Regions from separate parts of the Enterobacter sp. I4 genome, predicted to be linked through region 2. Evidence: predicted binding sites of a transcription regulator. Region 2 holds the regulator's gene; each other region holds the start of a gene.

Region 1 (3,282 bases), 210 kb from region 2:
CAGCACGTACGGGAAGTAAATTTCGTGAATACCGCCCAGGAAGTGGATGATTGCCGCGCCGCCAGCAGACTGCTTCGCGCTGCCGCGACCGAAGAACATATATGCCAGCAGAACGCCCATGCCCGGACCTGGGTTGGCTTCAATCAGGAAGAAGATGGACTTGCCGAGATCGTGAGACTGCTGAATACCCAGCGGCGAGAAGATACCGTGGTTGATGGCGTTGTTCAGGAACAGGATTTTCGCCGGTTCAACAAAGATAGACGCCAGCGGCAGCATGTCGTGCGCCACCATGAAGTTAACGCCCGCCGCCAGCAGCTTAGACAGCACTTCAACGGCCGGACCAATGCCGAGGAATGCCAGAATCGCGAGGATCATCCCGATGATGCCCGCGGAGAAGTTGTTCACCAGCATTTCGAAGCCGGACTTGATTTTGCCATCAACCCAGACGTCGAATTTCTTAATGGCCCAGCCGCCCAGAGGACCGGCAATCATCGCGCCGAGGAACATCGGCATATCCGCACCGACGATAACACCCATGGTTGTGATGGCACCCACTACGCCGCCACGGTCACCGCCTACCAGACGACCACCGGTATAACCGATGAGCAGCGGCAGCAGGTAAGTAATCATTGGGCCAACAAGCTTCGCCAGCGTTTCGTTAGGCAACCACCCTGTCGGAATAAACAATGCGGTGATAATACCCCACGCGATAAACGCGCCGATATTTGGCATCACCATGTTGCTGAGGAAACGACCAAAGCTTTGAACTTTGATCTTGAAATCGGATGACATAAAACACCCCTTCTTATGTTTACGCTTAGGCTTGCGGCCCGAGGTTTATCGTTAATGTGCGGCGGCAGAGGTAGCCGGGCCCTGTTCTGATGTTGTGAAATCTGGCACTGAATCGTTCAACTGTCCAGACAGCGAAATTTTGTGTGATCGTCGTCACGTAAATGTAGGGGGTGAGGATATTAATGAAGTGATCGGGATCACATATCAGGTGTGTAAAAAAAATACATCGCACGAAATTTCGCCAGAACAGGCGCTTTTTTGTGATGATTATCACATTGTCAGGTTGGCGCTTTGTTTTCGAGTTGTGACTGAATTCACAAAATATTTTTATGCAGATTTCTCCCGTATCACCTAAGGACAGGAATGCGATACGCCTGCCTGCCTTTTTGCCCGGCTTGATCCATACTGACCTCTTTGTGGGCATTAAGGATAAGCAATGAAACTCATCGGCAGTTATACCAGTCCTTTCGTGCGTAAAATTTCGATTCTCCTGCTGGAGAAGGGGATCGAATTTGAATTTGTGAATGAACAGCCGTACAGCGCTGAGAACGGCGTTGCGCAGTACAACCCGCTGGGGAAAGTTCCGGCGCTGGTAACGGACGAGGGCGACTACTGGTTTGACTCCCCAATTATTGCGGAGTACGTCGAGCTGCTCGGCGTTGCGCCAGCCATGCTGCCAGCGGATCCCAAAGCGGCGCTGGCGATGAAGCAAATCGAGGCCCTGGCGGATGGCATTATGGATGCGGCGCTAGCCTCCGTGCGCGAGCAGGCAAGGCCCGCCGCACAGCAGTCAGAGAACGAACTGCTCCGCCAGCGTGAAAAAATCAGCCGCAGCCTCGATATGTGCGAACAGCTGATCCGCGACGGCAAAATTCAAAGCGATAGCCTGAATCTGGCGACGATTGCCATCTCCTGCGCCATTGGCTACCTCAATTTCCGCCGCGTCTCCCCCGGCTGGTGCGTGGATCGTCCCCTGCTGGTCAAACTCGCGGAGACGCTCTTCCAGCGCGAAAGTTTTGCCCGTACTGAACCACCAAAGGCTTGACGCGGGTTATAACACTTCCTGGCGGGAGGCGGTACAATCCCCCCACATGTTAACTCCCTCTCCCGTTGGGAGGGGGGAAGATATTTACTCGCCAGGCGCATTCATGACTACTCATCATTCCCTCTACAGCCAGATCCCCGCTACCGATCGTCTGCTTCGAGATCCGAACATTGCCGCGGTGCTGGCGCGGTTCGGCCACGCTGCGACGGTCGACATGCTACGCCAGCTTCAGGACGACGCGCGTCGCCATATTCAGGCTGAAAACGCGCTTCCCGGCTGGTGCGCGGGGTGGGTGCAGGAGGTCGAACGCAGGCTGAGCGAGCACGCCCAAAGCGCCTTGCGCCCCGTTATTAACCTGACGGGCACGGTACTGCACACCAATCTCGGCCGGGCACAGCAGGCGGAAGACGCCATTGAGGCAGTGGCCCAGGCCATGCGCTCGCCGGTGACGCTGGAGTACGATCTGGACGGCGCCGGGCGCGGGCATCGCGATCGCGCGCTGGCGGATCTTCTCTGCCAGATTACTGGCGCGGAAGATGCCTGCATTGTGAATAACAACGCGGCGGCGGTGCTGCTGATGCTGGCGGCCACCGCGAGCGGGAAAGAGGTTGTAGTATCCCGCGGCGAGCTGGTCGAAATTGGCGGGGCGTTTCGTATTCCGGATGTGATGCGCCAGGCGGGATGCACGCTGCATGAGGTGGGCACGACCAACCGCACCCATGCAAAAGATTATCGCGCCGCGGTAAATGAGAACACCGCGCTGCTGATGAAGGTGCATACCAGTAATTACCACATCGAAGGGTTTACCAAAACGGTGGAAGAAGCCGGGCTGGCCGCCATCGGGCGCGAGCTCGGCGTGCCGGTCATAGCCGATCTGGGCAGCGGTTCGCTGGTGGATATGCGCCAGTACGGTTTGCCGAAAGAGCCAATGGTGCAGGAGGCGATCGCCGCCGGCGTGAGCCTGGTCAGTTTCTCCGGCGACAAGCTGCTGGGCGGGCCGCAGGCGGGAATTATTGTCGGCAAGCGCGAGCTGATCGCGCAGCTACAGCAGCACCCGCTGAAGCGCGCCCTGCGTGCCGATAAAATGACGCTGGCCGCGCTGGAAGCGACGCTGCGGCTCTATCTGCATCCGGAAAAACTGGCTGACCGCCTGCCCACGCTGCGGTTGTTAAGCCGTGATGCGGCTTCCATTCGCGCGCAGGCGCAAAGGCTGCTGCCGCAGGTTGCCCCGCATTACCCTGAGTTTGAGGTGCGGAGTGAACCCTGCCTTTCGCAAATTGGCAGCGGCTCGCTGCCCGTGGACCGGCTGCCGAGCGAAGCGCTGACGTTCACCCCGCGCGACGGGCGCGGAAGCCAGCTTGAGGCGCTGTCGGCGCGCTGGCGCGCCTTACCGACGCCGGTCATTGGCCGTATCGGTGAAGGCCGCCTGTGGCTGGATTTACGCT
Region 2 (3,282 bases):
GGTGACAAACAGCACGGTCATTAAGATCCAGTAGGGTTTCGGCAGGTGCAGTGCCATGCCCATCAGGCTGGCGACGCTCAGCATCACGCTTATCCGGGCGGCGTTACGCAGGGCGGCTGACTTCAGCGACAGATAGCTTTTCAGGGCAGGCAGCAGCGGGAGCCGCTTTTGCTTATCCGCCATCAGGTCACGGGCGTACAGCGGGCGCTGGGTGCGCAGCACCCGGGCGATACGGCTGAAATGCCAGGCGGCAAACTGGCCGACCGGGTTATCCGGGTGCTGACGCGCTATCTTCTCCAGCGCGCCGAGCTGTTTGTCCATGGTAAAGCGCGTCGGGTAGCGGTGATAGAGAATATCGTCCGCCAGCACCCGCAGGCGCGCCGCAACGGTCTGCGCGTTCCAGCGGATCACCGCCTCCGCGTGGCTGCGCTCCACCAGCTTTTGCACCTCTTCCGGGTGGTGAAGGCTGACGGAGATATGCTCCTGCAAATCCAGCCCGACCTGGAAGATACGCAGCAGCCGCTTGTATTCCTGGTTTTGGCTGGCGGCGAGCATGTGCAGCTGCTGGTAGCACTGGCTTATCAGATCCACCACCTTTTGCTGGCGCTCCAGCAGCGGCGGCAGCGATTTTTCCGGATCGGTGTGCTGCGTCAGCAGGGTATATTTCGCTTCGCAATACTCCGCCAGCTGACGGTAGAGCAGGCTGAGGGATTCGCGCATCGGCTGTTCCCGCCACAGCCAGAACCAGAACCAGTTAAACAGCCCGTACCATAGCGTGCCGAGGGCGTAGATCAGCAACGGCTCCCACACCGGCATATTGCCCGCCAGGCTTAAGGTGAAGATGGCGGCGATCAGCGACGCGGGAAGGAGGCGGGCGTGCAGCGAGCTGATTTCGGCGGTCACGCCGAGTGTCATCGCCAGCACGGTCAGGATCAGCGGCAGGGGAATGTCCCGGGCCAGCAGGAGCTGGACGGCAAGGCTACAGCCGGCAAACAGGCAGCCGCCGACGATCAGGCGTTTGAAAAAGCGTTTATGCGGCGTGTCCAGACCGGCAATGTTGCAGCAGGCGGGAACGAGGGAAAACAGCAGGCCTTGCTGCAGGTGTCCGAGGATCAGGCCCACGGCCACGGGAAGACACAGCACCAGCGTTTGTCGCAGTGCGTAGTTAACTTCCGGGTGATAGATCAGCCTGCGCCACATGAGGAGTAGAGACAAAAACGGCGTGCCACCCTGCGGCGGCACGCCGTTTGGCCGGAATTAACGGGTTCCGTAGACCACGATAGTTTTACCGTGGGCAGAGATCAGGTTCTGATCTTCCAGCATCTTCAGGATACGGCCCACTGTTTCACGGGAACAACCGACGATCTGACCAATTTCCTGACGGGTAATTTTAATTTGCATGCCGTCAGGGTGGGTCATGGCGTCTGGCTGTTTCGCCAGGTTCAGCAGGGTCTGCGCGATACGGCCGGTCACGTCCAGGAAGGCCAGGTTGCCTACCTTCTCAGAGGTCACCTGCAGACGGCGCGCCATCTGGGAAGAAAGACGCATCAGGATGTCAGGGTTAACCTGAATCAGCTGACGGAATTTCTTGTAAGAAATTTCAGCCACTTCACATGCTGTTTTTGCACGAACCCAGGCGCTACGTTCCTGGCCTTCTTCAAACAGGCCCAGTTCACCGATAAAATCGCCCTGGTTCAGATAAGAAAGGATCATCTCTTTCCCTTCTTCATCTTTGATCAGCACGGCCACCGAGCCTTTAACGATGTAATACAACGTTTCCGCTTTTTCACCCTGGTGAATCAGCGTGCTCTTTGATGGGTACTTATGAATGTGGCAATGAGACAAGAACCATTCGAGAGTCGGGTCTGTTTGCGGTTTGCCAAGCACCATGCGCTGTTATCCTCTGTTATAAGCTGTCACCAGAGTCATAAGATGCATCCGGACTCTGGGGTTGCAATCGAATTCTTACCCATACCTGGGAAGTCGGCTGTCGTAACGTTTCGCAGCCAGTAAAGTTTGATGTCCTCTGCATACATGTGTAACGTCAATGTATTACTGTAGCATCCAGAGTGTTTTAGCATAGCTTTCGCCGCGTGTCTCCTGGTGTCTCGCTTCAGCATGACGCAGGTCGCCTTCCGTTGCGAGAAATGTAACGTACACGTAATCTGTCATAAAAAATGCAACGTTGGAGTGAGTGAATATGCAAGCGCGCGTGAAATGGGTTGAAGGGTTAACGTTCCTGGGCGAGTCCGCTTCCGGGCATCAGATTTTGATGGATGGCAACTCCGGCGATAAAGCCCCAAGCCCTATGGAAATGGTGCTGATGGCCGCGGGTGGATGCAGCGCTATCGACGTGGTGTCGATCCTGCAAAAAGGCCGCCATGACGTGACCGATTGTGAAGTGAAGCTGACGTCAGAACGTCGTGAAGAGGCGCCACGCCTGTTTACGCACATCAATCTGCACTTTGTGGTCACCGGTAAAGCGCTGAAGGACGCGGCGGTGTCCCGCGCGGTGGATCTCTCCGCGGAGAAGTACTGCTCGGTGGCGTTAATGCTGGAGAAAGCGGTGAACATCACGCATTCGTATGAAGTGATCGAGGCGTGATTGAGGGGGCATCTGCGTGTTGATGCCCTCACCCTAACCCTCTCCCGCAGGAGAGGGGATATGATTATGCGATCTGCTTCCCTTCCATCAACCGCTGTACCAGCGGCGTCATGATCAGCTCCATCGCCAGCCCCATTTTTCCGCCCGGCACCACTAACGTATTCATATGCGAAATAAATGAACCCTGCAGCATCGCCAGCAGCCACGGGTAGTCGATGCCTTCCAGATTGCGGAAGTGGATCACCACGAAGCTCTCGTCCAGCGAGGGAATGCTTTTTGCGGCGAACGGGTTTGAGGTGTCTACGGTAGGGACGCGCTGGAAGTTAATATGGGTTCGGGAAAACTGTGGCGTCAGGAAGTTGATGTAATCCTCCATGGAACGTACCACCGAGTCCATCACCGCCTCGCGAGAGTGCCCGCGCTCGCTGATGTCACGCGTCAGCTTCTGGATCCATTCAAGGTTAACAATCGGCACCACGCCCACCAGCAAATCCACATGGCGCGCCACGTCGTGCTGTGGCGTGACCACGCCGCCGTGCAATCCTTCATAAAACAGCACGTCAGTCGGTTCCGGGAGGGGCTGCCAGGGCGTGAACGTGCCCGGCACCTGATTCCAGGGCACGGCTTCATCGTAGGTGTGCAGATACTTGCGGGACTGTCCGGTACCGCTCTGCCCG
Region 3 (3,282 bases), on a different contig from region 2:
CAGCGCCATGTTCAGCGATTCGATAGATTCCATATCCAGGTGGTTGGTTGGTTCGTCCATCACCAGGATGTTCGGTTTTTCCATCATCAGCTTGCCGAACAGCATACGGCCCTTCTCTCCACCGGAGAGCACTTTAGCAGGCTTCTTGATGTCGTCCTGGCTGAACAGCAGGCGCCCAAGAATACTGCGCACCGCCTGCTCGTCGTCGCCTTCCTGCTTCCACTGGCTCATCCAGTCGAAGACGGTGAGATCGTTTTCGAATTCGTATTCATGGTCCTGCGCGTAGTAACCAATCTGCGCGTTTTCAGACCACTTCACGGTACCGTTGTCCGGCTGCAGTTCGCCGACCAGGGTTTTCAGCATGGTGGATTTACCCACGCCGTTGGCGCCCAGAATGGCAATCTTCTCGCCCACTTCCAGCAGCAGGTTGAAGTTTTTAAACAGCGGACCCTCATCGAAGCCTTTGGTAAGGGCTTCCACTTCCAGCGCGTTACGGAACAGTTTCTTGTCCTGCTCGAAGCGGATGAACGGGTTTTGACGGCTGGAGGCTTTAACTTCTTCCAGCTTGATTTTGTCGATCTGACGGGCGCGCGAGGTGGCCTGACGCGATTTAGAGGCGTTGGCGCTAAAGCGGCTGACGAAGGATTGCAGGTCGGCAATCTGCGCTTTCTTCTTGGCGTTGTCGGCCAGCAGACGTTCACGCGCCTGGGTTGCCGCCGTCATGTATTCGTCGTAGTTGCCCGGGTAAACGCGCAGTTCGCCGTAGTCCAGATCCGCCATGTGGGTACAAACCATGTTCAGGAAGTGACGGTCGTGCGAGATGATGATCATGGTGCTGTCGCGATCGTTCAGCGTCTGCTCCAGCCAGCGGATGGTGTCGATGTCCAGGTTGTTCGTTGGTTCGTCAAGCAGCAGGATGTCCGGGTTAGAGAACAGCGCCTGGGCCAGCAGCACGCGCAGCTTCCAGCCTGGCGCGACTTCGCTCATCGGGCCGTAATGCTGTTCGACCGGAATGCCCACGCCCAGCAGCAGTTCGCCCGCACGCGCTTCCGCGGAGTAGCCGTCCATCTCGCCGTACTGGGTCTCCAGATCGGCCACTTTATAGCCGTCTTCTTCGCTCATTTCAGCGAGACCGTAGATACGATCGCGCTCCTGCTTCACTTCCCACAGCTCCGCGTGCCCCATGATCACGGTGTCGAGCACGGTGAACTCTTCGAAGGCGAACTGATCCTGACGCAGCTTACCGATGCGCTCGTTCGGATCGAGCGACACGTTGCCCAGCGTCGGCTCTAAATCGCCGCCGAGGATCTTCATAAAGGTGGATTTTCCGCTACCGTTGGCACCAATCAGGCCGTAACGGTTGCCGCCGCCAAATTTGACGGAAATATTTTCGAACAGCGGCTTACTGCCAAACTGCATAGTGACGTTGCTGGTAACTAACACGGAGAGATTCCTGCGAAAAGTGTGATAAACGCGGCATTATGCCACAATTCCGAATTGAGATCCCGTGTTGCGGCAATCCACTAAACTTTAACAAATTCGAAAAAAATGTGATTTCGTACACATCTGAATTCACTGTTAGCGGGAATGCACATATAATGCGCTCCCATTACAGATTCAGTCTTATCAACTCATCGCCGGAATGGCTTAGATACCTCGCATATCATGAACATGAAATTAACAACGCTTTTTGCGGCGGCGTTAGCCGTAGTAGGTTTTTGTAAGACCGCTTCTGCGGTGACGTATCCCCTGCCTACGGACGGTAGCCGTCTGGTGGGTGAAAACCAGGTGGTGACGGTACCGGAAGGCAACACGCAGCCGCTGGAGTACTTTGCGGCGCAGTACCAGCTCGGCCTGTCTAACATGATGGAAGCTAACCCGGGCGTTGACCCGTATCTGCCGAAAGCGGGAACCGTGCTCAACATCCCACAGCAGCTGATCCTGCCGGACACCGTGCACGAAGGTATCGTGATTAACAGCGCCGAAATGCGTCTGTATTACTACCCGAAAGGCACCAACACCGTGATCGTACTGCCAATCGGTATCGGCCAGCTGGGCAAAGATACCCCGCTGAACTGGACCACCAAAGTTGAGCGTAAGAAAGCGGGCCCAACCTGGACGCCAACGGCCAAAATGCACGCCGAGTACATCGCTGCGGGCGAGCCGCTCCCGGCAGTTGTGCCTGCCGGCCCGGATAACCCGATGGGCCTGTACGCGCTGTACATTGGCCGTCTGTATGCGATTCACGGGACCAACGCCAACTTCGGTATCGGCCTGCGCGTAAGCCACGGCTGCGTGCGTCTGCGTAACGAAGACATCAAATTCCTGTTCGAAAACGTGCCGGTCGGCACGCGCGTGCAGTTCATCAACGAACCGGTGAAGGCGACGTCAGAGCCTGACGGCAGCCGTTACATTGAAGTGCACAACCCGCTGTCCACCAGCGAAGAGCAGATCAACAACAACGAAATCGTACCGATTAAGCTGACCAGCGCGGTGCAGTCCGTTACCTCTCAGGCGGATGTAGAAACGACGGTCGTTGACCAGGCGATTCAGAACCGTTCCGGTATGCCTGTGCGTTTGAACTGATAACGACACAACGAAAAAGCGGGCTTCGATGCCCGCTTTTTTTTATCCGTTATTGACGATAACGATGCCGCCGTGGTCGTAACGATAGTGACAGTGCGCGTACTCCAGCGGCGTGCCATCTTCCAGATAGATCACCTGCTCCACCTCCAGCACCGGATCGGTTTGCTCGCAGACAAGATGCTGCATATCCAGCGCGCTGGGCTTCAGCGCCCGCACCACGCGATACGACCCCATGATCTTCAGCCCCAGCGTCTCCTGAACATACCGGAACACCGAACCCTCAAGATGGGTTTTATTCAGGCCGGGCACCAGGCTGAGCGGCATCACGGTGGAATCAAGCGACATCGGCTCGCCGTTCAGCAAGCGCAGACGGATAAAATCGTATACCGGCGTATCCGGGTTAATCATCAGCGACGCCTGCTCTTTCTCGTTCGGGAAGCGCAGCTCAAAGTGCACCACCTGACTGCTCACCGTGCCCAGATGCTCCCAGGTTTTGGTTGCGCCGAAGTAGTCGCTGCCGGAGAGATCCCACTGCGACAGCTGAAGGAAGTTTTTGCGGATAAACGTGCCCTGCCCCTGGCGGGTATACACCAGCCCTTCAACGATCAGCTGGCGCATCGCCTGCTGAATGGTCATCCGGCTGGTGCTGAACTCCGCCGCCAGCGCAAACTGGTCCGGCAGCGGTTCATTGGCGGC

The links. Region 2 encodes CRP, which controls carbon source genes, mostly activating them, when cyclic AMP is high. Its sites were predicted from a motif close to ATGTGANNNNNNTCACAT; they were not measured.
Region 1: MOQ06_RS17195 (glutathione S-transferase) is a predicted target of CRP. The motif match lies at 1,051-1,068, and genes of this name have one in related genera.
Region 3: MOQ06_RS21125 (ABC-F family ATPase) is a predicted target of CRP. The motif match lies at 1,549-1,566, and genes of this name have one in related genera.

Annotation. Positions count from the first base shown of each region.
Region 1 covers NZ_JALBUO010000002.1:1,015,203-1,018,484, reverse strand. The annotation lists gene MOQ06_RS17200 (PTS mannitol transporter subunit IICBA) at 1-792, opposite strand, end outside; gene MOQ06_RS17195 (glutathione S-transferase) at 1,229-1,837, shown strand; gene selA (L-seryl-tRNA(Sec) selenium transferase) at 1,941-3,282, shown strand, end outside.
Region 2 covers NZ_JALBUO010000002.1:800,590-803,871, reverse strand. The annotation lists gene MOQ06_RS16275 (YccS/YhfK family putative transporter) at 1-1,200, opposite strand, end outside; gene crp (cAMP-activated global transcriptional regulator CRP) at 1,258-1,890, opposite strand; gene MOQ06_RS16265 (OsmC family protein) at 2,201-2,605, shown strand; gene MOQ06_RS16260 (phosphoribulokinase) at 2,670-3,282, opposite strand, start outside.
Region 3 covers NZ_JALBUO010000003.1:395,882-399,163, forward strand. The annotation lists gene MOQ06_RS21125 (ABC-F family ATPase) at 1-1,443, opposite strand, end outside; gene ldtB (L,D-transpeptidase) at 1,666-2,586, shown strand; gene MOQ06_RS21135 (GntR family transcriptional regulator) at 2,629-3,282, opposite strand, start outside.